One region of the Hydrogenophaga sp. PAMC20947 genome, then DNA from elsewhere that is predicted to be linked to it. Evidence: predicted binding sites of a transcription regulator. Region 1 holds the regulator's gene; each other region holds the start of a gene.

Region 1 (7,691 bases):
TTTGTGGGGGGCGTCATCGCCGGGAGCCGCTGGCCCCAGGGTGGCGGGCATGGGTGTCGCAGCTGCCGCCGCGGGCAGGGCGGCAGATGCGGCGGTCAAAGCAAGGGCTTGGCCAAGCCATTGGCGCCGGCGTGGGGGTGTGTTGGAGGTCATGTTGGATACGTTACCCAGAAAGTGAACGCTTGTCATTCTCGGTGCTGTTGCGGTCGTCACCCTGTTGTGGCCCGCGGCCGCCTAAAATCCTACCCCTATGCTCAAGATCAAACAAGAATTGCTGACCGGCCTGGCCACCGCCCTGGAGTCGGTGTCGGCCGGCGCGGGTGCCAAGGCCGCCTTCGAATCCCCCAAGGTGGCCGCCCACGGCGATTTCGCCGTCACGGCAGCCATGCAGTTGGCCAAACCCCTGAAGCTCAACCCGCGCCAAGTGGGTGAGCAATTGCGCGAGGTGCTGCTGGCGCAGCCCGTGTACCAGCAATGGGTGTCTGAGATCGACATCGCTGGCCCAGGCTTTATCAACATCCGCCTCAAGCCCGAAGCGAAGCAGCAGATCGTGCCCGAGGTGCTGGAAGCCGGTGAGCGTTTCGGCTTCGCGCCCAGCAATGGCCAGCGCATGATGGTGGAGTTTGTGTCCGCCAACCCCACCGGTCCGCTCCACGTCGGCCATGGCCGCCAGGCCGCCTTGGGTGATGCCATCTGCAGTCTGTATGCGACCCAGGGCTGGGACGTGCACCGCGAGTTCTATTACAACGATGCGGGTGTGCAGATCGGCACCCTGGCCACATCGACCCACCTGCGCGCCCAGGGCTTCAAGCCGGGCGATGCCGAATGGCCCAGCGGTGAAAACGCGCCCGCCTACAACGGCGACTACATCCAGGACATCGCCAACGATTTCCTGGCCAAAAAGACCGTTCAGGCCGACGACCGCACGTTCACCGCCAGCGGCGACATCAATGATCTCGACGGCATGCGCCAGTTTGCCGTGGCCTATTTGCGCCACGAACAGGATCTGGACTTGAAGGCTTTCGCCGTCAAGTTCGACCACTATTACCTGGAGTCCAGCCTCTACACCAGCGGTCGCGTGGAGGCCACGGTGAATCTGCTGATCGAAGCCGGCAAAACCTACGAGCAGGACGGTGCGTTGTGGCTCAAGTCCACGGATTACGGCGATGACAAAGACCGCGTCATGCGCAAGTCCGACGGCTCGTTCACCTACTTCGTGCCCGATGTGGCCTACCACATCGCCAAGTGGGAACGGGGCTTCACCAAGGTCATCAACATCCAGGGCACCGACCACCACGGCACGATTGCGCGGGTGCGCGCCGGATTGCAGGCTGCCAACGTGGGCATTCCGCAAGGTTATCCCGACTATGTGCTCCACACCATGGTGCGCGTGGTCAAGGGTGGTGAAGAGGTGAAAATCTCCAAGCGGGCCGGCAGCTACGTGACCTTGCGCGATCTGATCGAGTGGACCAGCAAAGACGCTGTGCGGTTTTTCTTGCTCAGCCGAAAACCCGACACCGAGTACACGTTTGATGTTGATCTGGCGGTGCAAAAGAACAACGACAACCCGGTCTATTACGTGCAGTACGCCCATGCACGCATCTGTTCGGTGCTCGCCGCGTGGCGCGACAAAGACGGGGGCGATGCCGCCTCACTCAAGGAAGCAGACCTGTCCGCATTGGACAGTCCGGTCGCGCAGGCCTTGATGCTGTTGCTGGCCAAGTACCCGGCCATGCTCGCCGACGCCGCCCGCGATTTCGCCCCCCACGATGTCACCTTCTACCTGCGTGAGCTCGCAGCGAGCTACCACAGCTACTACGATGCCGAGCGCATTCTGGTGGACGATGAAGCGGTGAAGCGGGCGCGCCTGGCCCTGGTCAGTGCCACCGCGCAGGTGTTGCACAATGGCCTGGCGGTTCTGGGCGTGAGTGCCCCGACCAAGATGTGAGAACCAACGTCCCTACTATGAAACAACTCTCTGCGCCCTTGCGCGCCCAGGTGGGCGGCACTTTGATCGGTCTGGTGATCGGTCTGCTGGTGGGCTTGGGCATTGCCCTGGCTGTTGCCGTTTATGTGACACGCGTCCCCGTGCCTTTTGTGGACCGCGGCGTTTCCAGGTCGCCTGCGAAAGACGTTGAAGAAGCCGAGCGCAACAAGGGCTGGAACCCCAACGCTGGGTTGTCGAGTCAGCAGTCTCCTCTGCCTGCGACCGAAGGCGCTGCGCCTGGTGCAGAGGGAGCGCCTGCTGTTGAGGCGCCCTCGGGCTCGGGCCTCGATGGTGATCCTCTGGGGGATCTGTTGAGGGACAAACTCGGTGATACCCCGGCTGTGCCCGCGGCGGCACCGGCTAGCCCTGGCGCCGCCTCCTCGCCGGCTGCGCCGGCAAAGGCGGCCAGCGCAGCCACGGGCGATGCAGCCATCTACTTTGTACAGGCTGGGGCGTTTCGCGCGCCTGACGACGCACAAGCCCAGCGTGCCCGCCTGGCCATGTTGGGGATGGCGGCCGAAATCACCGAGCGCGAACAATCGGGCCGCACGGTGTACCGCGTGCGGATCGGTCCCTTCAACCAAAAGCCGCTGGCCGAAGCCACGCGGGTCCAGCTCGAGGCCAACAGCGTGGATGCGGCGCTGGTGCGCATCCAGCGCTGAGAACGCCGCCCAGGCGCGGAACTTTCAACCCCTCTCTCTGCTCAAGCAGGCAACTACCAGGAGATCGAACCCATGCAACGCCGAGATTTTTCACGCTCCCTGTTCGCCACAGGCACCATTGCCGCAGTTGGCGCACTGAGCCTCACCCCCGCCCTGGCACAGCGCGTTGCCTTCAAGGAAGGCAGCGACTACACCCGCCTGGCCAAGGCCGCTGCGGTCTCCACGCCTGCCGGTAAGGTGGAAGTGGTGGAGTTTTTCTCCTATTCCTGTATCCATTGCTTCCGCTTTGAGCCGCTCATGACCGAATGGAGCAAGTCGTTGCCCGCTGACGTGGTTTTGCGCCGCATGCCAGTGGCTTTCAGCCCGGCCTTCGGCCCCATGCAGCGTTTCTATTTCTCGCTGGAGTCCATGGGGCTGGTTGAAAAGCTGCACGAAAAAGTGTTCAAGGCTTTCCACGAAGAGCGCCAGCAACTCACCTCGCCTGAAACCATCGTGGCATGGGTGGAGAAGCAGGGCGTGGACAAGGCGCAATTTCTGTCTTTCTTCAACGGCAGCGCAATCGAAAAAGCCAAAGCAGCGACCCAGCTACAGGACGCCTATCAGGTGGAAGGCACGCCTGCTCTGGGCGTGGCCGGCCAGTTCTACATTGGCGGCCAGGGCCCCAAGACGCTGCTCATCGCAGACTCGCTGATTGCACAGGCCCGCAAAGGCTGACGCCTCGATCCCAGCAGTGCCCTTCCGGACCTGAACCGAAACACAACCCGCTGCCAGCGGGTTGTGTTATTTCCGGTCGGCGCCGTTCCTGCGTGCCAGCCGCCACGACGGGCCATGCACCGCTACAATGAAAGCGAATGCAAGATTTGTGCCCCACTAAAGCCATGCCCCAACACCACCTTCGCTCTCCCCGGACTCCCCGTTTCCTGGCCGCAATCGCGGGTTTGATGTTGACGGTCGGCGTTGCCCACGCTGAGCTGGCCGACAAGGACAAGCCCATGAACATCGAGGCCGACTCTCTGCGTTACGACGACGCGACCCTGACCAGTGTGTTCACCGGCAAGGTCGTGATCACCAAGGGCACGATCATCATGCGCGGCAACAAAATGGATGTGCGCCAAGACACCCAGGGCAACCAGTTTGGGTTGTTGCTGGGCGAGCCCGGGTTTTTTCGCCAGAAGCGCGAAGGGCTGGACGAATGGGTCGAAGGAGAGGCCGACCGCATCGAATACGACAGCAAGGCCCAGACGGTGGTGCTCACGGGCAACGCTGCGTTGCGCCGCTACCGCGGCACTGCCATCAATGACGAGAATCTGGGCAACCAGATCACCTACAACAGCGTGTCTGAAGTGTTCACGGTCAAAGGGGGCGCGGCCAGCAGCACGCCGGCCAACCCGTCGGGCCGTGTGCGCGCCATGCTGACGCCGATTCCCGATGCCGTACGCAATGCACCGGCACCGGCGCCCGCCAATTCTGAACCCGCCAAGTTGCGACCCAGCTCCAAAATCAACGAGAAACGCAAGTGAACGTAGCGGAGATCCCCTCTGCGGGGGGACTGGAGTCGATGGCGGTGCGCAGTCGTCTGGAAGTGCGCAGCTTGAAAAAGGCCTATGGCAGCCGGCAGGTCGTCAAGAACGTGTCCCTGTCGGTCGGCAAAGGTGAGGTTGTGGGGCTTCTGGGCCCCAACGGGGCGGGCAAGACCACTTCGTTTTACATGATCGTGGGTTTGCTAAGGGCCGATGGTGGTGAGATCTTGCTCGACGAACAGCGCATCGAAGAGCTGCCCATTCACCGCCGGGCGCGCTTGGGCTTGGGCTACCTTCCCCAGGAATCCTCCATCTTTCGCAAGCTCACTGTGGCGCAAAACGTGCGCGCCGTGCTGGAGTTGCAGCGCAACCCGGCCGGTCAGCCGCTGAGCGAACCCGAAATTGACCAACGTCTGGACGAACTGCTCAAGGACTTGCGCGTGGAGCACTTGCGCAACTCGCCTGCGCCATCCCTGTCGGGCGGTGAGCGCCGTCGAGTGGAAATCGCGCGGGCTCTGGCTTCGCGCCCTCGGTTCATCCTGTTGGACGAACCCTTTGCCGGTATCGATCCGATCGCAGTGCTCGAAATCCAGCACATCATCAGTTTTCTCAAATCCAGAGGCATCGGGGTGCTCATCACCGATCACAACGTGCGTGAGACGCTGGGTATTTGTGACCACGCTTACATCATCAGCGATGGTCATGTCCTGGCGAGTGGCACCAGTGAAGAGATCGTGGAAAACGCCGATGTTCGCCGGGTATACCTCGGCGAGAACTTCCGCATGTGATGGTGGCCAATCCGTTGTTCCATGCTGCTGTGGTTCGGTGCTCCCTGATGGGAATGAGCGAGGCTTTGGGCGAACCTGCTGGTGGCTCCAGCGTGACGTTCCGCTCCAGCGTTTTGACGTGTCGCTAGGCGCCTTGGCATGAAGCAAGGTTTGTCGCTGCGCGTTTCGCAGCATCTCGCGCTCACGCCACAGCTGCAGCAGTCGATCCGCTTGCTGCAGCTCTCTACCCTTGAAATGGCGCAGGAAGTCGAGCAGATGCTCGATGAAAACCCGTTTCTCGATCGTGCGGATGAAACCGCTGACCGCGAAGATTTTGGGCTTGATCACAGCGATGTCCCGGTCAGCGCAGGAGAGCAAATTGCCGAAGCGGCGGCGGCTCCCGAGGGCGAATCTGTTGCCCCCGATTCAGAGTTGCCCTTCAGCCAAGGCACATCGTCGACAGCCAGTGAGCCCAGTGAGAGTGCGGCTGGGGAAGCCGCCGAGCGCAAGGCCGATGGAGACGGGGCGTTGGAAGAAAATTGGGACGGCGACGGCTCCGTGGAAATGGCGCCCGACGACGGCGAGTGGGGCGGTGATGCGCCCGCGCGCAACAGTGGCTCTTCCGGGGGTGACGACGAAACGGCAACGGCGGCTGATCTGGCCCGAGCGCCGGTCAGCCTGCAAGATCACCTCCATGAGCAGGCCCGCTGTTTGCGCCTGAGCGAAACCGATCAGGCCGCACTGTATTTCCTGATCGAGTCGCTCAACGACGATGGTTATCTCGATGACGACTGGACAGAATTGGCGTTGGCCTTTTGGCGGCTGCTGCACGGGCGCGAAGCTGCATCGCCCAGTATTGCGGCGATTGAAGTCGCGGAAGAGCAGCTGCGCATGGCGCTGGGCTGGCTGCACAACATGGAGCCCATCGGCGTGGGTGCGCGGGATCTCGGCGAGTGTTTGCGTCTGCAGATCGAAGACTTGCGCAACACGCCGGTTGCCCAGGCTGCGCTGGTGATTTGCCGACAACCGCTGGAGTTGCTCGCCAAGCGCGATGTGAAGCGCTTGTGTGCGTTGTGTGGGCTGGACGATGAGACGGTGCGCGCAGCGCTTGGCCTGATCATCGGGCTGGAGCCCAAGCCGGGACGGCGGTTTGTGGATGTGGAGCGCAATGTCGTTGTGCCCGATGTCCTGGTCACGCACGCCGGGCGTGGCTTCAAGGTGCAGCTCAACCCCGACGTCATGCCGCGGTTGAGGGTGCACGATGTATACGCCAACGCCCTGCGTCAGAACCGGGGTGGGAAAGGGGGTGGCGGCGAAGCAGGCCATGCCGCCATGCAGCAGCGTTTGCAGGAGGCGCGCTGGTTCATCAAGAATATCCAGCAGCGGTTCGACACCATCCTGCGCGTGTCCTCGGCCATTGTCGAACGGCAGCGCAATTTTTTCATGCATGGCGAGCTCGCCATGCGGCCGCTGGTGTTGCGCGAAATCGCCGACGAGCTGGGCTTGCACGAGTCCACCATCAGCCGTGTGACCACCGCCAAGTACATGGCCACGCCGTTCGGCACCTACGAACTCAAGTACTTTTTTGGCTCATCGCTGGGCACGGAGACTGGCGGCAACGCATCGAGCACAGCGGTGCGCGCCTTGCTCAAACAGCTCATTGCCGCTGAAAACGCGTCAAAACCATTGTCAGACAACCAGCTTTCCGAACTGCTCAAAGCGCAGGGTATTGAGTGTGCCCGCCGTACTGTGGCCAAATACCGGGAAGCGTTGCGCATCGCGCCCGCCAATTTGCGAAAAACCTTGTAGCCCTCCTGCACCGCTTCGCCCCTTCCCCCTGATGGGGGCTGCACCTGCGGCCTGGTGAAGCCAGTTCTGTGGTGTGTTCAGGGTGCAGGCCCCCTGTGTCCCTGCGCGCGGGGATTGCACCAACCGGCCTGCCAGATCCAGTTCCGTGGTGTGCACTGGAAGGAATGACGGCTGTTAGCGCGGTGGCTTTTGTGGCCGCAACCATTTTTGGAAAAAGATTCATGAACCAACTCAACCTCTTTTTGCCCTGCGCTGCCGGCGTGGAGGACTTCCTCGCCGACGAAGTGAAGCGCATCACAAACGAACCACTGGCCTTCAAGGCACGCGGCGGTGTGGGTGTGCAGGCTTCCTGGCGAGATGCCATGCGCCTGAACCTGCACAGCCGCCTCACCCAGCGCGTGCTGGTGCAGTTGTGGCACGGTGAATACCGCAACGAGCAAGACCTCTACAACGCAGCGGGCGAGGTTGCCTGGGAAATCTGGTTTTCTCCGCAGGAAACCATCAAGGTCGAAATCACCGCGCAGCACAGTCCGCTGACCAGCCTGAACTTCGCCGCGCTCAAGGTCAAAGACGCTATTTGTGACCGCTTTCGCGCCAAGCGCGGGGAGCGCCCCAGCGTGAACACCACCTGGCCCGATGTGCGCATTTACGCCCACCTCACCACCGATGAACTCACGCTGTACATCGACACCTCGGGTGAGCCGTTGTTCAAGCGGGGCTGGCGAGAAGACAAAGGTGATGCCCCACTCAAGGAAACGCTGGCTGCGGCCATGATCGCTGCCACCGGGTGGGGCGAGTGTGCAGATCAACCGCTCGATGCCATCACGCCGCTGTACGACCCTTGCTGTGGCAGTGGCACCGTGGTGATCGAAGCCGCCCAGATCGCGCTCAACATCGCGCCCGGCCTGTTGCGCCGGTTCGCCTTCGAAAAGATGCTGCCCTTTCA
Region 2 (7,691 bases), 1.8 Mb from region 1:
AACGGTTGACCCCGGTCAATGAAGTATTGAGCGAGCACGCGCGCCGCGACCGATTTACCGACGCCGCCTTTTTCGCCGCCGATGAAGTTGAGAGTTGCCATGTTGTTGCCGGTTTCTTGTGGTGAGTAGAGGCCAGAAGCGGGCGGGATGGGCCGGCCTCTGGTTTCAGTTTCAGTTGGGCTTCTTGTGCCGCAGGTCGCGGGTGAACGGAAACTCGCGACTGCCTGGTGCGTTGATGGTAGCCGGAGGCACCACCATCGGTCCTGGCGTGTGCCCCATGTCTTTGAATCGCGACAGGCGGCGGCTTTCGGCCTCAAACGAATTCACTGGCAGGCTCTCGTAGCTCAAACCACCGGGATGGGCCACGTGGTATTCGCAGCCACCCACCGAATGCTTGGCCCAGGTGTCCACGATGTCAAAGGTCAGCGGTGCGTGCACACCTATGGTGGGGTGCAGGCTGCTGGGCGGGTTCCAGGCTTTGTAGCGGACACCGGCCACATATTCGCCCACCGTGCCGGTGTTTTGCATCGGCAAGGCTTCGCCGTTGCAGGTGACCACGTAGCGGCTCTGGTTCATACCGGTGATACGAACTTCCATGCGCTCCAGTGAAGAGTCCACGTAACGGGCGTTACCGCCTGCCGCGCTTTCTTCGCCCATCACATGCCATGGTTCCAGCGCATTGCGCAGGGTCAACTCCATGCCCATCGTTTGGATCGCGCCGACCATGGGGAAGCGGAACTCGTAGTGCGGATCGAACCAGCTGGTATCAAACGCATAGCCGGCGCGGTTCATGTCGGCGATCACATCATCAAAATCTTGCTTGATGAATGTGGGCAGCATGAATCGGTCGTGCAATTCGGTGCCCCAGCGCGTGGCCGGAGCCCTGAATGGACTCTTCCAGAAGCGAGCGACCAGCGCACGGAGCAGCAACTGCTGGGCGCTGCTCATGTGCGGATGGGGTGGCATCTCGAAGGCGCGCAGCTCCAGCAGGCCCAGTCGTCCGGTGGCGGAATCGGGCGAGTACATCTTGTCGATGGAGAACTCGCTGCGGTGCGTGTTGCCCGTGGCGTCGATCAGGATGTTGCGCAGCGTGCGGTCAACGATCCAGGGCGGCATGCTCTGTCCGTACACCTCACGGTTCTGGTAAATCTGCTCGATCGCGATTTCCAGCTCGTAGAGCTGGTCGTTGCGGGCTTCGTCGACACGCGGCGCCTGGCTGGTGGGGCCCACAAACATGCCGCTGAACAAGTAGCTCAGGGCAGGGTGGTTGTGCCAGTACAGCAGCAGGCTTGCCAGCAGCTCGGGCTTGCGCAGGAACGGGCTGTCAGAGGTTGTGGCGCCACCCATCACGAAGTGGTTGCCCCCACCAGTGCCGATGTGCCGTCCATCGGCCATGAACTTTTCGGCCGACAGGCGCGACTCGAAAGCCGCGTTGTACAGGAACTCGGTGTTTTTGACGAGTTCTCGCCAGTTGGTGACCGGGTGGATGTTGACCTCGATCACGCCTGGATCGGGCGTGACCTGCAGCAACTTCATGCGCGGGTCGCGTGGTGGCGGATAGCCTTCCAGCACCAGCTGCATCTTCAGCTCTTCGGCCGTGGCTTCAATGGCCGCGAGCAAGTCCAGGTAATGCTCAAGCTTCTCCAGCGGAGGCATGAAGACGTAGAGCACAGAAGAGGCCTTGCCGACCGACTCGGCCTTTGGGCCACTCGCACGGCGCGGGTCGCGCACTTCCACGCAAAGGGCCGTCCGGCTGATCCAGGCGGCGGACTCGTTCAGGGCGGGCACGCGGTCGATGTCTGCAGGCTCGGCCTGGGTGCCGGTGCGCGCATTCGCGGTGGACATGAGCGATGCCATGCCACTGGGGCTCTGAAACTTGCGCGGCGCTTCTGCGGCCTGGTCTGATCCGGCCACGTAGCGCGCGGCCATGGCGGTGCGGGGCGCCAGATTCGGGCGCTGGCTGGTCGGATCCTGTTCCACCATGTAGGGGTAGTCGGCCTCATTTACCCAGGGCAGCGAGTCCAGCGGCAAGCGCAAACCCATGGGCGAATCGCCGGGCATCAGGTACATGCGTTCGTCGCGCAAGAACCATTGGCCGCTGGTCCATTTGGGGCCCACGGACAGGGGTGCATCAGTGGGCTTCAAAGGCAGCAGGTAGCCCACCACCGAGTCCAGCTTCTGGGTGAACACGCGGCGCAGACGCACGCGTTCCATTTCGTCGTCCAGGCGAGAGTTGAACGGATCAACGTTCACAGGCAGGCGCCGCTCGCGCCACATGTAGTACCAGACGTCTTCGTAGGCCGCTTGCATGAACTGGTCGGTGATGCCCAGCTTGCGTGCCAGTGTTTGCGTGAAGCGGTGTGCGTCGGCGCTGGTGTAGTTTGTGGGCCTGCGCTCGTCAACGAACAGCGCAGGGTTGGCCCAGATGGGCTCTTTGTCGGCGCGCCAGTAAATGTTGAGTGCCCAGCGAGGCAGTTGCTCACCCGGATACCACTTTCCCTGGCCAAAATGCAGGAAGCCACCCTGGCCGTATTCGTCGCGAAGCTTTTGCGTCAGTTCGGTGGCAAATCCGCGTTTGGTTGGGCCGAGCGCATCGGTGTTCCATTCGCCCGCGTCGCGGTCGCTGGCGGCCACGAAGGTGGGCTCTCCACCCATGGTCAGGCGCACGTCACCGGCCAGCAGCTCGGCGTCGACGACGTCGCCCAGTTTCAGTACGGCGTCCCATTGTTCCTCGGTGTAGGGCTTGGTGACCCGGGGTGACTCGTAGATGCGCGTCACACCCATGTGGTGCGCGAAGGTCACTTCACACTTGCCCACGCCGCCTTCGATGGGTGCTGCACCCGATGGCATCGGCGTGCACGCCAGCGGAATGTGTCCTTCGCCCGCCATCAGACCAGAGGTGGCATCCAGGCCGATCCAGCCAGCACCAGGCAAATACACCTCGCACCAAGCGTGCAGGTCGGTGAAGTCGACTTCGGTGCCACTGGGGCCGTCGAGGGCTTTCACGTCCGACTTGAGTTGAATCAGGTAGCCCGACACAAAGCGCGCGGCCAGGCCGCAATTGCGCAGCAACTGCACCAGCAACCAGCCCGAATCGCGGCAGGAACCACTGGCCAGCTTCAACGTTTCCTCGGGGGTCTGGACACCTGGCTCCATCCGGATCAGGTATTTGATGTCCTGGCTGAGCATGTGGTTCAGCTCAACCAGAAAGATCACCGTGCGCCGCTTGGTGCGATCAATCTTGTCCAGATAGGCCTTGACCAGCGGTGTCAACGGCTCAGGTGTCAGGTACGGAGCCAGCTCTTCCTTGAGCTCTGGGTCGTAGGTGAAGGGAAACTCTTCTGCTTCGGGTTCCAGAAAGAAGTCAAACGGGTTGTACACGGCCATTTCAAAGACCGCATCAATCGTGACTTTGAACTCTTTGACCTTTTCAGGGAACACCAGGCGGGCCTGGTAGTTGGCGAACGGATCTTGTTGCCAGTTCACGAAATGGCCAGCCGGTTCCACTTTGAGCGAATACGAGACGATTTTGGAGCGGCAGTGTGGCGCGGGGCGCAGCCGAACAATCTGCGGGCCCAGCTCGACCAGGCGGTCGTATTTGTAGTGAGTGATGTGACTCAGGGCGGCGTGAATGGCCATAAATTTCCTTCTTTTTCGGTGGTCGACAACGGCTGCCGGTCTGCTTTCCCGGCGCGCGGACTATCAAGCAAGTCTCAGGCCAAAGGGTAGCAGGGAAAACCGGTGTTCGTTGATTGACCGCAGCCGAAAGAGGCAAAATTGGGTGGTCTGGCCGCTTCTGCCGCCATGCCTTCGTGGAGGATCATTGTGGCTGACAGGGCCCCAAAATTGGTCCAAAACCATTGCTTTGGATGGGCCATGTGGGCGTGCAGGTGCGTGGACCAGGAAACTGAAAGGAATCGGTGTCCCCATGGCCCAAGGGCGTCGGCGATCAGGTGTCCCCAGCCTGTCGCCTAGAGAGAAGAGTCAGTGGCGCGCGACGTCGATTGCACCCAGAGTGGACCGCAGGATCCCATTGACCCAGGGGGCCAGTTCACCAATGCCATCGAGCAAGCCGCCCACGGTTAGACCGCACAGGTTCAGCAGGTTGGACTGGGCGCTGGTTGTGGCTTGGCCGCCTGCCCCGAGCAAAGACTGGCGAACGGCTTCGGTGAGGCCATCAAGCTCCATGATTTTCAGGCGCGCAGGGGTGGACGTGGCGGTCATGCCCATGTGAGACCAGTAGGCCAGGGCAATGTTCTCCAGGAAGCTGGTGTCCATCGAGGCGGACATGGCCTCACTGACCCAGGGAATCATGGGGGCCAGATGCGCGATCTTCGCTTCGTCAGACAGCGCGTGGTCGACCAAGGCGTTGGTTTGCCCCATGAAATTGGCAAGGGAAGCCTTGAAAGCTTCAAACTGGGTGTCGTCGTTCATGGTGTTGGACCTGCTGTGGAGGGGACGGGAGCCGCGCCCGATCAGGAAACACCCTCCGGGCAAAGCACGTATCCCTTGCTGTATCGGCGCAGGACCGCCCCGACTTGAGGCCGCACCCTCGGCCTCAACGGGGTCGCGTCAGGCAAGCGCCCCGGCACAGACCTGCCCGTTCAGCGCAGTTCGGCGATCAGCTCAATTTCCACACACACGCCAAACGGCAGCTGCGCCACACCGAAAGCGCTGCGAGCGTGCGCACCCGCCTGGGGACCAAAGACTTCGCCCAGCAGCTCGCTGCAGCCGTTGGTCACCAGATGGTGCTCGGTGTAGGCAGCGGTGGAGTTCACCAGGCTCAGGACCTTGACGATGCGGGCGTCTTCCAGCGTCTTGCCGGCAGCCTTGCAGGCGGCGTCGAGCGTGCCCATCAAATCGATGGCCACGGTGCGCGCGGCCAGCTTGGCTTCATCAGTGGCCATGGTCAGACCGAGCTGGCCGACCCAGGGCTTGCCGTCTTTTTTGGCGACGTGGCCGCTCAAAAACACCAGGTTCCCCGTCTGGGCGAACGGCACGTAGGCCGCTGCGGGCACAGACACAGGGGGCAGGGTGATACCGAGTTCGGTGAGTTTGGCTTGAACGCTCATGGGGCACTTCCTGAAAAGGGGTTGAAAAAGTGGATTTCATTGTAGGGGCCGGGCCAGGTCCAAAAATGGGTCATGAGTCGAATTCATGGCCCCGCGCGCTGCGGTTCAAGTGCATTCTCGGCTCCCTCTCTTCTAAAGGTTTACGCACGGATAATTCGCGGCATGTTCTTTGAAAATATTGTGTGGTGGGTCTGGGCCATTCTGGGGGGGCAGGGGTTGGGGGTCTTGTTGCTGTTTTGGCTGTTGCTGCGGCGCCCCCGGGCATCGGACGACGAGCTGGCCCACCGCCAGGCATTGACCAGCGCCTTGTCCCAGCAGGCCTCCCGCATTGAGCGGGTCGAAGGCGAGCTGCGCCGTGAAATCGTTGACGGCGCCCGAGGCGGGCGGCAAGAGCTGCAGCAGACGCTCGGCGGCTTCCAGGCGTCGCTGACCCGCCAAAGCTCGGAAGCCACCCGAACACAAAACGCCCAGCTGGATGCCTTCTCTCAGCAGTTGATGCAGTTGCGGGGCACCCTGAGCGACACGTTGACCCAGCAATTGCAGGCCATCAGCCTGGGCATGGGGCAACAGGCAGCCGAAGCCACCCGCACGCAAAATGCCCAGATCGACGCTTTTGCCCAGCAGCTGGTTCAGTTGCGCATTACCTTGAGCGACACCCTGGTGCGCCAGTTGCAGGACATGAGCGAGGGCAATGCGCGCCGCTTGGCCGAGGTGCGGACCACGCTGGACGCCCAACTCGCCCAGCTGCAGCAGAGCAACGCCGCCAAACTCGATGAAATGCGGGCCACGGTCGATGAAAAGCTGCAGTCCACCTTGCAGGCCCGACTGGGCGAGAGCTTCAAACAGGTGGCCGATCGCCTGGAGCAGGTCCACAAAGGCCTGGGCGAGATGCAGACGCTGGCGCAGGGGGTGGGCGATCTCAAGCATTTGCTGACCAATGTGAAAACCCGTGGCATGTTTGGTGAGGCACAGCTGGGGGCGTTGCTGGAGCAGGTGTTGGCGCCCGACCAATTCGCCACGCAGGTGGCCACCCGGCCCGGCAGCCGCAATGTGGTGGATTTCGCCATTCGTTTGCCCGGACGCAGCGCGGACGGCGCGCCCTGCTGGTTACCGATAGACGCCAAGTTCCCCAATGAAGACTACGAGCGCCTGCTCGACGCGCAGCAGCGTGCCGATGTCGAAGGGGCCGAAGCTGCTGCACGTGCGCTCGAGCAGCGCATCAAGCTGGAGGCCAAGTCCATGGCGGAGAAGTACCTGGAGCCGCCGAACACCACCGACTTCGCCATCCTGTTCCTGCCCACCGAAGGGCTGTATGCCGAAGTGCTGCGCCGGCCGGGCTTGATGGAAGCCTTGCAGCGTGACCACCGGGTGACCCTGGCGGGTCCAACCACCCTGATGGCCATGCTCAATTCCCTGCAGATGGGCTTTCGCACGTTGGCGCTGGAGAAGCGCAGCAGCGAGGTCTGGCAGGTGCTGGGAGCGGTCAAGACGGAATTCGGCAAGTTTGGTGATGTGCTGGCCAAGGTCAAGAGCCAGACGCAGACCGTGCTCAACACGCTGGACAACGCTGAGACGCGCAGCCGGGCCATGAGCCGCGCCTTGAAAGCGGTAGAGGCCTTGCCGCAAGACCAGGCAAGCGAGGTCTTGCCGCTGGACGGCCCGACAGACACGGGTGAGGCTTGAACGCAGGACTGCGCTTGCGCTTGAGCCGTCTGGTGGCGGCGCAGATCTGTCTGCACGCCTGCATGACCGGTTTTCGCATGGCAGCGCCACTCATGGCCCTGCGCGAGGGCTACAGCCCGGCTGCGGTGGGCATGCTGCTGGCCTTGTTTGCGCTGGCCCAGGTGTTTCTTTCGTTGCCGGCGGGCCGCTTTGCGGACCGCCATGGTCTGAAGACGCCGATCAAGATTGCGGTGGTTGTGGCCACGGCCGGCGCTTTGCTGGCCGTGGCTTTCCCGGTGTTCGGGATGTTGTGTGTGACCGCCCTGGCCTGCGGCGCTTCGACGGGGCTGGCCCTGATCGCGCTGCAGCGCCATGTCGGCCAGCTGGCCGATGGACCTATGGAGCTCAAGCAGGTGTTCAGCTGGATGGCCATTGGCCCTTCGATTTCCAACTTCATCGGGCCCTTTCTGGCCGGGCTGCTGATCGATGCGTCGGGATTTCGGGCGGCCTACCTGCTGCTGGCTGTTTTGCCTTCCCTGGCCTGGTGGTGGGTGCGCCGTGCGCAGGAGCTGGATCCCGTGGCGCATGAGGCCGATGTGCCGCGTGGCCGATCCTGGCATTTGTTGCGCGAAGCGGGGTTTCGCCGGCTGATGTTGATCAACTGGATGTTGTCGTCGTGCTGGGATGTGCACACGTTTCTGGTGCCGGTGATTGGCAACGAGCGGGGCCTGAGTGCCACGGTGATCGGCTCGATCCTGGGTGGGTTTGCACTGGCGGCCACCGCCATTCGGCTGGCCATGCCCTGGTTGGCCCGGCATCTGCGGGAATCGGTGGTGATTGGCTCGGCCATGGTGGCCACCGCGCTGCTGTTTGTGTTGTATCCGCTGGCACCGACCGCCGGGATCATGGCGCTGCTCTCGGTGCTGCTGGGGATTGCGCTCGGGTCGGTGCAGCCGA
Region 3 (7,691 bases), 1.3 Mb from region 1:
GCCATCAGGTCCACTTCCTGGTCATTGAGCTCGCCCGAGGTACCCCAGTTGGGCATGCCGGCCGGCGAACCGTAATTGATGAACACCTTGAGGTAATCCGTGCCCTTTTCGACCGTGAGATCGGGTGTCAGCGGCTTGCCCGTGGCACCCTTTCGCAGCACGCCATGGCAACCCGCGCAGCGCTCAAAATAGATCTTGCGGCCGATATCGAACTCGGCCTGCGTCATGGCTGGCGCCTTGGGGTTGACGCTTTGGTGCATTGGCGAATCGCCAATGGGTGAACTGCCCGCCTGGTAGTTCGCCTCGGGTTGGGTCAGGGTTTTCTTGTCCTCGGCATGAATACTGCCGGCAACGAGCATGGCGGCCATGGCCAGCGTGCCCAGAATGATCTTGGTGGGTTTCATGGGTTCTCTTTCCGTCACGGAGCAGCTGTTGTAAGCAGTCTGCCCACCCCTCCAGGGTTTTCAGACCAGTTCACCCGGCAGCTGTCCATTGCCGGTGAGTGAACAGTCACCATAGTCAACTGCGGCTCAGGCCTTGTCCTTGACCCAGGTCAAGGACTGCACAACTCCGCCGCAGAACAATGGGCACAACAACAAGCCCACGCAGGAGTGCAGAACATGAGCGTCATGGAACCCAGCCATTGGCTGACCCCTGGCTGGTCGGAGAATGAGTCCGGCTTTGAAGGTCCGCCCGGGGCTGTAACGCTGGTGGGCGCAGGGCCAGGCGACCCGGAATTGCTCACCATCAAGGCCATGCGCGCGCTGCAGGCGGCCAAGCTGGTGCTCTACGATCACCTGGTGAGCCCAGCCATTCTCGATTTCCTGCCCCCCGATGCGGATCGGGTCTACGTGGGCAAGGAATCGTCGCGCCACGCATTGCCACAGGCCTCCATCATCGAGCTCATGATCCGTTTGGCGAAATCGGGGCGGCCCGTGTTGCGCCTCAAAGGCGGCGACGGCTACATCTTCGGCCGAGGTGGCGAAGAAGCCCAAGCCCTTGCGCGTGCCGGCATACCCTTCACCGTGGTGCCCGGGCTCACCGCAGCACAAGGCGCGGCTGCATCTGTGGGCATCCCGCTGACGCACCGTGACCATGCCTGCTCGCTGGTGCTCTCCACCGGTCACCTGCGTGAGAACAAGGCGTTGTCCATGGACTGGACCATGCTTGCCCGCCCGAACCAGACGGTGGTGCTCTACATGGGTGTGAACAACCTGCCCGAGATCTGTCGGCAGCTGATCGCCCACGGATTGCCCCAAGACACGCCAGCGGCCCTGGTGGAGCGAGCTACCCTGCCCGAGGAGCGCTGCATCACCGGCACACTGGCCGACCTGCCCACACTGGCAGTCACCCACGGCGTCAAGCCGCCCGCGCTGATCATGGTGGGTGCCGTGGTGGCCCTGCACCACGAGCTCGGGCCCCAGGCCCAGATCCACCGGCAAGAGATTGCAGCGGCCGAAATCTGAGGCCGAAGCACGCCCCTTGGCAGGGCGGTCATCCCACACTTGGCCTTTGGCCCTCCGTTGGGGCTGCCACGGCAAGTGATGTCACGGCACCGAGCATGCCCCGACGCCGCCCGCGCCGACCGCTCCCCCGAAGGCAGCGCTGTGTTGCACGGGGCTTGCATGGGGGTCGGCCGATAGGTGCCCCCCAATGCCCGGCGCCAGTGGCCTGAATCCCACCCTCTCGCGCAGCAGGCCACGCCACCCCTACCCCTCGCGGATCGCTCGCATGGGCGAACCCCTGTACAGCCAACGTGCTTGAGCGGTTCCGCCTGGGCCGAACGGCCCCTTGGAAACACTTGGACAAGCTCCGGGCTTCGTTCACGGGGTCCACCGCCCGGACCCCGGGCACGGATGTTGCTGCACAGACCCCATCGGCTGCACGCCCAACCTCCAACACGATGACCTCAGGCCTCAGCTTCCTCATTGCCGCCAAACGCTGCGAAATCGCCGAACTCGAACGGCTTGCGTTGACCAGCGTGCTGGTGAACGCAACCGGGCGGTTGGTGCACGGCCTGCAGCGGGAACGCGGCCTGTCCAACCTTTACCTGGCTTCCCAGGGCGCGCGGTGGTCGTCAGAGCGCGATGACCAGATCCACCAATGCGACACGGCCCAGACCGAAGTCCGCGCCTGCTTTGACAAACTCGACACCGAAGCGGCGCCGCGCAATGGCCATGGCGCTCGCTTGTACAGCCGCATCGCCTACGTGCTTCAGGGGCTGGATGCATTGCCCCAGTTGCGGGACCGCATCGCCGCCCAGCAACTCAACCCGGCCCAGGCAACGGCGGCCTACATCCGGTTGATCAACGGGTTGCTGGCGGTGGTGTTTGAAGCGGCCGACAGCGCCGCCGACCCCGGCATTTCGCGTGGCCTGGTCGCGCTGTTCAATTTCATGCAGGGCAAAGAATGCGCCGGCCAGGAGCGCGCCACCGGGTCGGCGCTGTTTGCCTCAGGGCTTGCCGACGCTCCTGCACAGCAGCAACTGCTGCACCTGATCGAGTCACAAGAACGGTGCCTGCAGGTGTTCGGCGAATTCGCCAGCGAAGCGGTGATGGCCACCTGGCGCGCTGCACGGCAACCAGAAGGCCTGGTCTGCCTGGAGCGCTTGCGCCGGGTGTTGTGCACCACCGCCGCAGGTGCCCCCCTCTCACCCGACCTCAGCCAAGCCTGGTTCGATTGCTGCACCGCCACCATGGATGCCATGAAAGCCGTTGAAGATCAGATGTCTTCCGAGCTGCTGGCCCTGTGCGAGCAACGCATCGCATCCACTTCGGCCGAGCTGGCGGCGTTTGAAGTGCTGAACGGCAGCGCACCAGTCAGGCACAACCCAGGCAACACCACTGCACCCGGTTTCTTTGATCCAGCGGCGAGCGATGAACGCTTGCTCGGCACCCCATTGAGCACGGGGGGACAAGGCTTTGGACAGCAGCTCGACCGCTCCATCCTTGAGCTCGTTCAAGAGCAAGCGCACCGCTTGCAAAGCATGAGCGACGAGCTGGACACCGTGCGCGCCAGCCTCAACGAGCGCAAGCTGATTGAACGGGCGAAGGGCCTGCTGATGGCCCACCGCAGCCTGAGCGAAGAGGCGGCTCACAAAGCCATGCGGCAAATGGCCATGAACCAGAACAGGCGTGTGGTCGATGTGGCCGAGGCCGTACTGGCCATGGCAGACGTGCTCCCGGAACCGAAGCGCCATGAAGTCTGACGCGCATGTTGCACCGCACAAGAACGGTGCCAAAGGATTGACGTGCACCAATTCAAGGCTCAGAAAAGCCCGCTGAGACAAGCACACCCAGCGGTCAATTTGCCCTCTGGTTCGACACTGCAATCGGCGCAAAACCCCTACAAATCAGGGTTCTGGGCCAAACGAGGCGATGGGAAGGCGCAGTTGGCACGGTCCCTGCTTAGTCTCTAACAAAAGCGGCGTGCCAACGACGGCACACCGCTCAGGTCTCTCCAGGCCACCCGGACAACGGCGTCCATCTCTCGCAGGCCATCGGCCTGTCAGTTGATGGGCGCCGTTTTTCGTTGTCTGGACCCCGTTGTTTCTTCCTTCAGGAGTTGTCCATGTCCGATGCCACGAACCACCCGAACCGCCGCCGCTTCGCCACCCAGGCCATGGCTTTGGCCGGCGCCACTACGCTGGGCCTGCCGGCATGGGCCGCCAAGCCTGGTCGCCCTGAAAAAGAGCAGCTGAAATTTGGCTTCATCAAGCTGACCGACTGTGCACCCCTGGTCGTGGCCTATGAAAAAGGCTACTTCGAAGACGAAGGTCTGAATGTGCAGCTGGAAGCCCAGGCCAACTGGAAAGTGCTGCTCGACCGGGTGATCGATGGCCAGCTCGACGGCGCGCACATGCTCGCCGGACAACCGCTGGGCGCCACCATCGGCTTTGGTACCAAGGCCGATATCGTCACCGCCTTCAGCATGGACCTCAACGGCAATGCCATCACCGTATCCAACGCCGTCTGGGCCGAGATGAAGCCGCACCTGCCCATGAAAGACGGCAAGGTCGTGCACCCCATCAAGGCCGACGCACTGAAAAAGGTGGTCGACGCCTGGAAGAAGGAAGGCAAGGCTTTCAAGATGGGCATGGTATTCCCGGTCTCCACCCACAACTACGAGCTGCGCTACTGGCTCGCCGCCGGCGGGCTCAACCCCGGCTACTACACCTCCGGCGACATCTCGGGCACCTCCAAGGCCGATGTGCTGCTGTCGGTCACACCGCCGCCCCAAATGCCCAACACCATGGAATCGGGAACGATCCATGGCTACTGCGTGGGCGAACCCTGGAACCAGCAGGCGGTGTTCAAGGGCATCGGGGTCCCGGTGATCACCGACAACGAAATCTGGAAGAACAACCCAGAGAAGGTGTTCGGGGTCACCGCCGACTGGGCCAAAACCAACCCCAACACCCACATCGCTGTGGTCAAGGCGCTGATCCGCGCTGGCCAGTGGCTCGACGCCTCCATGGCCAACCGCATCGAGGCCGTCAAGATGCTCTCGAAATCGCAGTATGTGGGCGCCGATGCGGCCGTGATCGCCAACAGCATGACCGGCACCTTTGAATACGAGAAAGGCGACAAGCGTCCTGCCCCCGACTTCAACGTTTTCTTCCGCAACTTCGCCACCTACCCGTTCTACAGCGACGCCATCTGGTACCTCACGCAAATGCGCCGCTGGGGCCAGATCACCGAAGGCAAGCCCGACAGCTGGTACATGGACATCGCCAAGAAGGTCTACCAGCCTACGGTCTACATGGAAGCCGCCAATGCCCTGGTGGCCGAAGGCAAGATCAAAGCCACGGACCTGCCCAAAACCGATGGCTTCAAAGGTGTTCAAAAAGGGTTCATCGACGGCGTCGACTACGACGGCCGCAAACCCAACGACTACCTCGCCAAATTCAAGATCGGCCTCAAAGCCGCTGACAAGGTCTGAACGCCATGGAACTCGCGAACAAACTTTTTGGCAGCGGGGCCGCCGCCCTGCGCGACCCACGCGAACTGGGCCGTGCCTTCATGATGTCGATTGGCATACCGGTGGTGGCTTTCGCCATCTTCCTGGCGCTGTGGTCGGTCGCAGCCTCGCGCATTCAGACCAGCCTGGGCGCGGTGCCCGGCCCGGCTCAAGTGGCGGAGCAGGCCGTGCTCCTGGTCAAGGAGCACTTCTCCGAGCGCGAACGCCAGGCGGCCTTCTATGAGCGCCAGACCCAACGCAACAAGGAACGAACCGCCGAAGACCCCAGCTACGAGCCGCGCAACTTCCAGTGGACGGGCAAGCGCACCTACCTCGACCAGATCGTCACCAGCCTCTACACCGTTTTTGTGGGCTTTCTGCTCGCCACCGTGGTGGCGGTCCCGCTGGGGATTCTGGCCGGCACGTCGAAGATCGTGCAGGCCGCCATCAACCCGATGGTGCAGTTGTTCCGCCCCGTCTCTCCGCTGGCGTGGCTGCCCATCGTGACGCTGATCGTGAGCGCGGTCTACGTGACCACGGGCGAACCCATGTTCCAGAAATCCTTCCTGATCTCGGCCATCACCGTGACGCTCTGTTCACTGTGGACCACCCTGATCAACACCGCCATCGGCGTGACCTCGGTCGACAAGGATCTGGTCAACGTGGGCAAGGTGCTGCAACTGTCGCTCGCGACACGGGTGCGCAAGATCATTCTGCCGTCGGCCCTGCCCTTCATCTTCACGGGTATGCGCCTGTCGCTGGGCGTGGGCTGGATGGTGCTGATCGCCGCAGAAATGCTGGCGCAAAACCCGGGCCTGGGCAAGTTTGTCTGGGACGAGTTCCAGAACGGCAGCTCCGATTCGCTCAGTCGGATCATGGTGGCGGTGTTCACCATCGGCCTGATCGGCTACGCCCTCGACCGCCTGATGCAGGTGCTGCAAAACCTCGTGGTGCCCCGCTGAAACGGGCCGCACGAACCAACAGGACGCTGCCATGAACCTCGCCTTGAAATCTGTCGCCGATGCCACTGGCAACACCGCCAATCAACCCACGCTGGTGGCGGTGCCAGCCACCGCCGCTCTGGAACTGAAGAATGTCTGCAAAGGATACGGCGCCGGCGCCCATCGCACCGACATCTTGAAAGATCTCAACCTCCGCGTTGAACCGGGCGAGTTCGTGGCCATTGTCGGTTTTTCCGGCAGTGGAAAAACCACGCTGGTCAGCTTGCTGGCCGGCCTGACCAGCGCCGACAGCGGTGCCGTGTTGAAAAATGGCTCATCCATCACAGGCCCCGGCCCGGACCGCGGCATCGTGTTCCAGAGCTATTCGCTGATGCCCTGGCTCAGCGTGCGCGACAACGTGGCCTTGGCGGTGGACCGCGTCTTCGCCAGCGAAAGCGCCACCGAGCGCAGCGAGCGGGTCAAACACTATGTCTCGATGGTCGGGCTCACTCCAGCCATCGACAAGAAGCCGGCCCAGCTCTCTGGCGGTATGCGCCAGCGGGTGTCGGTGGCCCGCGCTCTGGCGACCGACCCCGACGTCTTGTTGCTGGACGAACCGCTTTCAGCGCTGGACGCGCTCACCCGCGCCAACCTGCAAGACGAGATCGTGCGCATCTGGAGCGAAGACACCAAGACGGTGGTGCTCATCACCAACGACGTGGACGAAGCCCTGATGATGGCCGACCGCATCATCCCGCTGGACATCGGCCCCGGCGCCACGCTCGGCCCTTCGTTTGTGGTCGACATCCCCCGCCCCCGCGACCGCCGCGCCATGAACCACGACGCGCGTTTCCAGCAACTGCGCGCCGAGATCACGCAGTACCTGATCAGCCTCTCACACAAACACGCAGCCAGCCAGGGCAGCAACGTCATCCAGTTGCCCACGCTCACGCCACGCAACGCGGTGGAAAAGGCCGCCAGCCCGACACTGGCCAGCCGATTCGCCCTGCGCCACGCGGCGCTGACCGAACGCATCGAAACCGCGACCAGTCTGCACGCGGCCCCAGCCATTGACGCACCGCTGGCGCCCACCAGCGCCGACAACCGTTTTGTCGAGTTTTCCCAGGTCATCAAGGTCTACCCCACGCCCAAGGGTCCGCAGACCGTGGTCGACGGTTTCGATCTGAAGATCCGCAAAGGCGAATTCATCTCGGTGATCGGTCACTCGGGTTGCGGCAAATCCACTGTGCTCTCGATGATGGCCGGCTTGACCGACATCACCGACGGCGTGATCGTGCTCGATGGTCGCGAAGTGGCCGACGCCGGTCCCGATCGCGGCCTGGTCTTCCAGGCACCCAGCCTGGTGCCATGGCTCACCGCTTTTGACAACGTGATGCTGGGCGTGGCCCGCGTGTTCCCCCATGCCAGCGAGGCCGAGCGCCGTGACACGGTCGGTTATTACCTCAACCGGGTGGGCCTGGGGTCGTCCATGCAGAAAAAGGCTTCGGAGCTGTCCAACGGCATGAAGCAGCGCGTGGGCATTGCGCGCGCCTTTGCGCTCAACCCCAAGATGCTGCTGCTCGACGAGCCTTTTGGCATGCTGGATTCGCTGACCCGCTGGGACCTGCAAGAGGTCTTGATGGAGGTGTGGTCGCGCAGCCAGGTGACCGCCATGATGGTCACGCACGACGTGGACGAAGCTATTTTGCTGGCCGACCGCGTGGTGATGATGACCAATGGCCCGCGCGCCAAGATCGGCAAAGTCATGGATGTGCCGCTGCCCCGTCCGCG
Region 4 (7,691 bases), 120 kb from region 1:
TGGCCGCCTGCCGGGCGTCTAGGGTGCCGTCTTTCAGCGTGATGCCGTCGTGCTGGCCGTATCGGATCTGGCCTTCGCTGTTGACGCGCAGCAGGTTGATGCCGGTCATGCCTTGTTCTCGAGCACAGCGGGCCAGCGAACAAACGGTGTTGTCCAACCCCCGATCCCAGGGGAGGTTGTGGGTGGAGGCAAGCTGGCGGACCTGGCGCTCGCTGTCACCCAGCAGTGACTTCGACACGGGTGAGAGCTCAAGCGAAGCACGCGGTCCAATGGACGCAGCCGGGACGGCCCCAGCTTTGAGAGGGGCTTGGGTAGGCGCAACGTGTATGGGCCCCCCGTTGGAACCGGGCCCAGCGTGGCGGGCTTCCAGCTCTTGCTGCCAACGCTCGCCTGGCTGCAACGGACGCTTCAGGCCCTGAATGATTTCCTGAGCCAAGCCCGTAGTCCCATGCGCCACTGCACTGGCGCCGCGACTCACGGCAGTGATGGCGCCGCGCATGTCTTGCACATCGCCCCGGTATTCGCCAATGGCCACGGCATTGGCTCGCGCCAGCCGCGAGGCAGCCGGGTCTTCAAGCACGGAATGATCAGGTCGACCATTGGCATCCACGTTGGCGAAATGGTGCCCTTTGTGGCTGTCGCTCATGGCAAACGCCGCCCTTGTGGTGGTGGGCGGGGTGAAGCCCGTGGCCAGTTGCACAGGGCCGTAGCCGCGCAAGGCATCGCTCCAGTGGGTGGTGTTGTGGTAGCCATTGGCCCGCAGGGTCTGGATTTCCTGGGGTGTGGCGTAGACCTTGACTTGCCCGTAGTGGGCCCCGCCGGCGCTGACAAGATCGCCGGCCATGACGTGGTTGGTAACGTCGTTGCCTCCGGCGGGAATGCGCAGGTTGAGGCTGGCAGCGCCGTAGGCGTTGATGGTTTCGCCTTTCAAGCCGAAGTAGTGGGCTGAGACTTGGGCCAGCGTGCCGCCTAAAGAGTGACCGGTGACTGTCACGGGCGGTGTTTGATCGCCGACAGCCTGGTCTTGTGCCAACTGCATCGCCTTTCGGGTCAAACCAATCGCATCAGGCACCTGCAGATTGGAGCGGTTGAGCACCATGCCGCCATCGGCGAGCACGCCATCTTTAAGCGCCTCTCGGTCGAACTCTGTCCCCCGGTGGGCAACGATGATCTCTCGTGTGTCCACACGTTGGTAGATGGTCCCTTGGTAGCCAGTTTTGGGGTTGTCCTGGTGATACAGAACCTTGTATTGGTGCTCCCCAATGGTCTCCGTATCGTCACCACGGGTTGGCGATCGACTGCGATAGGAGTCGATAGCCAAGTCGGCATAGTCTTGGCTGGTCATCCTCATGGTTAAAGCCTTCTGGCCTTGAGAACGAACGAAAACAAATCGTTTTGCAACTCAGGAGGAAGCGTGCTTCGGTCCATCCATCCCAAAAGCGCAGACGACACTTTCGAATGCTCATTCGTTGTTTCAGGTGCCGGTTTGCCGTACCACGCCCTCGGATAAAACGTCGCGTGAGGTGCTTCGCTCTCGAGGCCCTTCAAGTCAATATGTCCTCCGAACGTGGCTTCGTCGGGCGCACCCGTGGGCGACCCTCCTGCCCCAACCCCGGTCAGGGTCCATTCGCACAAACCATTGCCGTAGTAGTCCTCGTCGAGCATGGCGTCCAGATAAACCGTCGCAACATAGCTGCCATCGGGCTGGTGGGTGAACGGCAGCTCCACCCTGTATTCAGGGACGCCACGCACACCGGCCCAGTCGTTGACGATGTAGGTGCACCCTTTGGCCTGATACCCAGCGCTCCAGTTGGCGATCTTGAACGGCCCCGGCGCACCTTCAATCGTGAGCACAACCTCGTACGCCTGCTGCGGCTTGGGGTTGAGCCTGTAAAGGTGCTCTTGCGCCGATTTGTCGTTCTTGCCCGGGCTGGAGGACGCGGTTGCGGCAGCGGGATCGGCAGGCTTCATGGTGTCGACAGCAGAAGTTGGTTGGCAAGCGCTGATCCAGAGAACACTGAGCAAGACCAGGGGGGGGGCGAATGGTGGGCGATTTTTGAGCAACACGGGCATCCGATGAGTACTTTTTCAGCAGCATAGCACCGGGGGATACAGCTGCCCACGGCTTGTTGCCGAAATGCGCAAACCCAGAAAACCGGGCCTTGGGCGGCTCATAGCGAAGACGCAGGCAGGCCAGCCTAGGGTTCCTTTGCTCACCTGAATGGGGTCTACCGCACCCAGGCGTCGTAACCCGTTTTCAGAATCAGCAGCGTCACCACCACGATGAACACCTGGCGCACGAAGCCGCTGCCGTGCTTGAGCGCGAGACGCGTGCCGAGCAGGCTGCCCACCACGTTGGCGATCGCCATCACCAGCACAAAGTGCCACCAGACGTGTCCTTTGTAGGCGAACAGCAGCAGAGCGGCCAGATTGGACGCGGTGTTGAGCAGCTTTGCGCTGGCGCTGGCATGCAGGAAGTCGTAGCCCAGCCACCGCACAAACAGAAAGACGAAGAAGCTGCCGGTGCCCGGGCCAAAGAAGCCGTCGTAAAACCCGATGGTCACGCCCAGCACACTGGCCGCCAGTGCCTCTTGGCGTCCCTGAAAACGGGGCGCGTGGTGCTGGCCCAGCTGCTTTTTCACCAGCGTGTAACCCAACACTGCCATCAGCACCAGCGGCAGCACGCGGCGCAAAAAATCGGGTGAGATGACGGTGACCATCCAGGCACCCAGCATGGAGCCGGCAAAACACACCACAACCGCTGGCATCAAGGCCGCCCAGGGCATTTGCACCCGGCGGGCAAACTGCAGCGTGGCCACCGCTGTGCCCCAGATCGCAGCGCCCTTGTTGACACCAAACAGGGTGGCCGGATGCGTGTTGGGAAATACCGCAAACATGGCCGGCACCAGGATCAGCCCACCGCCGCCGACGATGGCATCAACGAAGCCGGCGAAGCCGGAAGCAATGGTGACGAGCAGCAGGTCCATGGCGTGGATTGTCGCTGCGGCCGAGGGCACCACCCGGATGGGGTGTCGCGCAGGCTGCCTGATGGGGTCCGTGGCAACGGCGTCCTGACCATGCACCGGCAAAAAAAAACCAACCCTGAGGTTGGTTTTTGGATCTCATACGGCATTGCTGCCGTTGTGATCTGTTTGTTGTTGGACTGAGATGTCTCCTCGGGTCCCCCGCGGTCTTTGGCGAGCCAGCGCCTTGCGAGTGAGGACACTGTACGGCAGATCGCCCCCGACCAATATCGGGAGTTTCCCTGCCCCACCTACCGGCTCACCCCGCGAAAACCCTCAGTTTTTGGCCGGTAACGGGCTGACGGCGCTGCGCCCACTGCAGCGCAACAACAGCAGGCCAAGCGCAGCGGCGGTGAGGTACATACTCACCGGGTAGAAGGCGGCGGGCAACAGGAGCAACTGCGTGGGCCGGGGCTGGGTGAAGCTCACGAAGCTGCGGGTCCGCGATCAGACGTCGTAACCCGGCGAGCTGCGCTCCGCCTTGCGGATCAGCGAAGGCCAGACGAACGCCCCCCCCAGGCCACCGGTCTGCACGCGCATGGCCTCGGCCACGCCGCTGACGATTTTGGGGTTCACGCTCACCACTTCGCCGCCAGCCTGAGCGCCGATCTGAATCTGGCAGGTGGACTCAAAGGTGTACATGGCCAGGAAGGCGTCGGCGATGGTGGGGCCAGCGGTGAGCAGGCCGTGGTTGCGCAACATGAGGAAGTTGTTCTTGCCCATGTCGGCCTGCAGACGCGGTTTTTCGTCTTCACGGAAAGCCACGCCTTCGTAGCCGTGGTACCCCAGCGAAGCGAGCACAAACGTACTTTGCTGGCTGATCGGCAACACGCCGCACTTTTGCGCGCTCACGGCCACGCCCGCGCGGGTGTGGGTGTGCAACACGCAGCCGACATCGGGACGTGCTTCGTGCACAGCGCTGTGGATCACGAAGCCGGCCGGGTTCACCGGAAATGGGGTGTCGTGCAGCTTGTTGCACTGCATGTCGACCTTGACCAGGCTGGAGGCCGTGATTTCATCAAACATCAAGCCGTAGGGGTTGATCAGGAACTGGTGTTCGCCGCCGGTGACGCTGTCGGGCAGCTTGGCACTGATGTGGGTGAAGACCAGATCGCTCCAGCCATAGAGGGCCACCAACCGGTAGCAGGCGGCCAGATCGCAGCGCAACTGCCACTCTTCGGCGCTGACCTGGTCTTTGAGGGATGGGATATTTGTCATGCTTGTCTCCGCTTTATGGGGGTGTGAACTTTGCAATGTAGGATTGCCATCCAATTGAAACTGTCAAATTTTTGACATTTGGACCCGACTGAGTCTCGCCGGGCACACCATGCAGCCCACCGCCGACACGATCAAACGCCTGCAGGTCAACCCCTGGTTTGCAGACCTGCCACCCGGCGCGCAACGGGCGCTGGTGACGCAGGCCGAGCCGCTGCGCCTGCAGTCTGGGGAGATGCTCTTTCGCCAGGGCGACCCGGTGGGGACCGGGCGCGGTGGCTTTTTCGGGTTGCTGGCGGGGCAAATCAAGATTTCGAGCCTGCGAGACGACGGGCACGAGGCGATCCTGGCGGTCCTTGAGGTGGGTAACTGGTTTGGTGAAATTTCGCTGTTCGACCAGCGTCCGCGCACCCACGATGCCACCGCCCTGGGCCCGGTTGACGTGCTGGCACTGCCGGGTTCAGCCTTCAATGGGTTGATGCGACGCGAGGTTTTCGCGCGCGCCATGTGCCAGCTGATGGCGGGCCGGGTGCGATCGCTGTACGGCATGGTGGAAGACGCCACCCTGCGCTCGACCCGAGCGCGCGTGGCGCGGCGCCTGATGTTGCTGGCGCACGGGGATGCCACCCAGGCAGACGCAGCACGCCCGGTGGTGGCGGTGTCTCAGGATGCGCTGGCGATGATGCTGGGCATGACGCGGCAGACCCTGAACAAAGAGCTCAGGGCACTGGCCCGCCTGGGCGCCCTGGTGCCTCGCTATGGCCGCATCGAAATCACCTCCATCGCCCTGCTGGCCCAGCAGGGCGAAGTCACCCAAACAACAACACCTTCACCCTAGGGACCTGCACGTCGAATAGGGGACCGCAAGTCCACGGCCCGCCAGGGTTTGGCCCAAAACGGGCGCGCCGGTCATGCCGTTTTGGATCCGAACGTGCATGGCGGAGGTTGCGCAGAGGGCCCCTGGGAAACGGAACGAATGGGTGAACGACGACTCGGGCATCGCGGGCAATTTTCAGCTGGCACGGGATATGCAACAAAACGTGCATCGTTGATAAGGACCACCCCATGCACCAAAAACGGGATAACACCCCGAGCCGCATTGCGCCCACTGGGCTCGCCGCCCTGCTTTCACTGGCCGCGCCAGGGAGCGCTGGCGCCACAGCGCTGACCGCCCCTGGCCTGGTGGACGCCAGCACGATCAACAGCGCCGACACGGCCTGGCTGATGGTCTCCACCGCCCTGGTGCTGCTCATGAGCCTGCCGGGTATCGCCCTGTTTTACGGCGGCATGGTCCGCCGCTTCAACGTGATCAACACCATGGCGAGCGTGGTGGGCATCGCGGCCGTGGTGAGTGTGCTGTGGTTTGGGCTGGCATATTCGCTGGCGTTCACCCCAGGCACCCATGCGCTGGGCGCCTGGATCGGCGGCCTTGAGCGCGCGGGCTTTGCCGGTCTGGACTATCTGGGCAGCAGTGGCCAGGTGGCGGTGAGCCATATCGCGCCGCTGATCCCTGAATCGGTGTTTGCCATGTTTCAACTGACCTTCGCGATCATCACGTGTGCGCTGGTGGTGGGCGCCTTGGTGGAGCGCATGCGTTTTGGTGCGCTACTGGTCTTTGCCAGCCTGTGGCTGCTGCTGGTGTACGCGCCCATTGCCCACTGGGTCTGGGAGCCGGGGGGCTGGCTGGCCCAGCTTGGTGTGCTCGATTTTGCGGGGGGCTCGGTGGTGCACATCAATGCAGGCGCTGCGGCCCTGGTGTGTGCCTATGCACTGGGCCCCCGCGAAGGTTATGGCCGCGAACCCTTCATGCCCTTCAACCTGGGACTGACCATGGCGGGCACGGGCTTGCTGTGGGTGGGCTGGTTTGGCTTCAATGCGGGCTCGGCACTGGCCGCCGATGGCCGTGCGGGTCTGGCTCTGGCCGTGACACACCTGGCCGCTGCGGCCGGCGCGCTGTCCTGGATGGCCGCAGAGTGGATCAGCCGGCGCCGCGCGTCCTTGCTGGGTCTGTGCTCGGGGGTGGTCGCCGGACTCGTCGCCATCACCCCCGCGGCGGGCTTCGTGAGCTTGCGCTCGGCCCTGTTGATCGGGCTGGTGGCCGGAGCGGCCTGTTACTGGGGCGCCACCGCCCTCAAACGCCGGCTCGGCGCCGACGACTCGCTGGACGTGTTTGGTGTGCACGGCGTGGGCGGTGTGGTGGGGGCGCTGATGACCGGTTGGCTGGCCGACCCGTTGATTTCGGGGGTCTCGGGCAGCGTGCTCACGCAGGCCATCGGCTGCCTGGTGGTGCTGGCCTACAGCCTGGTCATGACGGCGGTGGTGTTGTGGATCACGTCGCGACTGACCCGCCTGCGGGTGCGCGTGAGCGAGGAGCGCACTGGACTGGATCTGGCCCTGCACAACGAGCAACTCAGCGGCTGAGGCCAGCAGCTGCCACAGGACCCGCCCCATGCCCAACCACAGCGAAGCCCTCGCCACTGCCGCCCACCTGCACGTGCTGCTGCGGCGCAAAACCGGCCGGGTCACCGACACCGAGTGGATGGCCAGCAACCCGGAGTACGCACTGGCCATGATCGAATTCACGCGCAGCAAAGCCCACGGCGAAGCGCTCGCCGAGCTGCGGCCTTGGGCGGACAAACTGGAAGCCTTGATTCCGACCATGGGCGCCCGTGACCGCAAACCCCTGCTGGCGGCTGCGGTCGAACACTTCAAGACATCGGCAAGGGATGTTCAGGGCTCTGATCGAAAAACCCTGGACCACCGGGTCAGCGGTTTTCGCGAATCCGGCTTGGGCAGGGGCACCACACCCACGGTCGACCAGCGCTACGTCGGTGGCATCCGCTGAGGTGCTGACCCAAGCGGCCTTCAATGACCGGCGACGATCCAGCGCGCGGCCTTCTCCGCGATCATCAGCGTGGGACTGTTGGTATTGCCGCTGGTGATGGTGGGCATGACCCCCGCATCCACCACACGCAGCCCCGCCACCCCGCGCACCCGCAGGTGGCTGTCGACCACGGCCAACGGGTCGTCGAGCCGTCCCATTCGGGTGGTGCCCACCGGGTGAAAAATGGTGCTGGCGATGTCGCCGGCCAGGCGCGCCAGCTCTTCGTCTGTCTGGAATTGCACTCCCGGCTTGAACTCCTCGGGCCGGTACTTCGCCAGGGCCGGCTGCGCCACGATGCGGCGGGTCACACGCAGGCTGTCGGCGGCTACCTGTCGGTCTTCCGGGGTGCTGAGGTAACAGGGCGCAATGGCAGGGGCCTCGTCCCAGCGCGGGCTTCGAATGCGCACATGGCCCCGGCTCGTGGGATTGAGGTTGCACACGCTGGCGGTGAACGCCGGAAAACTGTGCAGCGGATCGCCAAAGGCGTCCAAGCTGAGCGGCTGCACGTGGTATTCCAGGTTGGCGTACGGCTGATCGGGGCTGCTGCGCGTGAAGGCGCCTAGCTGGCT

What was found. The regulator sigma-54, encoded in region 1, starts transcription at its own class of promoters, with help from an activator protein. The targets are predictions, from matches to a motif close to TGGCANGNAANCTGCTTT.
Region 2: the regulator sigma-54 is predicted to act here: its motif matches at 3,704-3,721, upstream of E5678_RS07595 (transglutaminase family protein).
Region 3: the regulator sigma-54 is predicted to act here: its motif matches at 1,849-1,866, upstream of E5678_RS09485 (nitrate regulatory protein).
Region 4: the regulator sigma-54 is predicted to act here: its motif matches at 5,256-5,273, upstream of E5678_RS16375 (ammonium transporter).

The regions. Positions count from the first base shown of each region.
Region 1 covers NZ_CP039252.1:3,459,142-3,466,832, reverse strand. The annotation lists gene E5678_RS15825 (DsrE family protein) at 1-153, opposite strand, end outside; gene argS (arginine--tRNA ligase) at 251-1,948, shown strand; gene E5678_RS15815 (SPOR domain-containing protein) at 1,966-2,649, shown strand; gene E5678_RS15810 (thiol:disulfide interchange protein DsbA/DsbL) at 2,722-3,363, shown strand; gene lptA (lipopolysaccharide transport periplasmic protein LptA) at 3,528-4,169, shown strand; gene lptB (LPS export ABC transporter ATP-binding protein) at 4,208-4,957, shown strand; gene rpoN (RNA polymerase factor sigma-54) at 5,096-6,745, shown strand; gene E5678_RS15790 (THUMP domain-containing protein) at 6,967-7,691, shown strand, end outside.
Region 2 covers NZ_CP039252.1:1,697,010-1,704,700, reverse strand. The annotation lists gene E5678_RS07600 (mobilization protein) at 1-101, opposite strand, end outside; gene E5678_RS07595 (transglutaminase family protein) at 172-3,639, opposite strand; gene E5678_RS07590 (hypothetical protein) at 3,985-4,434, opposite strand; gene E5678_RS07585 (RidA family protein) at 4,605-5,072, opposite strand; gene rmuC (DNA recombination protein RmuC) at 5,235-6,755, shown strand; gene E5678_RS07575 (MFS transporter) at 6,764-7,691, shown strand, end outside.
Region 3 covers NZ_CP039252.1:2,114,177-2,121,867, forward strand. The annotation lists gene E5678_RS09475 (nitrite reductase) at 1-404, opposite strand, end outside; gene cobA (uroporphyrinogen-III C-methyltransferase) at 621-1,466, shown strand; gene E5678_RS09485 (nitrate regulatory protein) at 1,904-3,208, shown strand; gene E5678_RS09490 (CmpA/NrtA family ABC transporter substrate-binding protein) at 3,571-4,941, shown strand; gene E5678_RS09495 (ABC transporter permease) at 4,947-5,921, shown strand; gene E5678_RS09500 (nitrate ABC transporter ATP-binding protein) at 5,953-7,691, shown strand, end outside.
Region 4 covers NZ_CP039252.1:3,575,780-3,583,470, forward strand. The annotation lists gene E5678_RS16350 (hypothetical protein) at 1-1,351, opposite strand, end outside; gene E5678_RS16355 (hypothetical protein) at 1,354-1,971, opposite strand; gene E5678_RS16360 (TSUP family transporter) at 2,229-2,987, opposite strand; gene E5678_RS22350 (hypothetical protein) at 3,300-3,452, opposite strand; gene E5678_RS16365 (class II aldolase/adducin family protein) at 3,471-4,241, opposite strand; gene E5678_RS16370 (Crp/Fnr family transcriptional regulator) at 4,351-5,076, shown strand; gene E5678_RS16375 (ammonium transporter) at 5,304-6,659, shown strand; gene E5678_RS16380 (hypothetical protein) at 6,688-7,083, shown strand; gene E5678_RS16385 (GMC family oxidoreductase N-terminal domain-containing protein) at 7,104-7,691, opposite strand, start outside.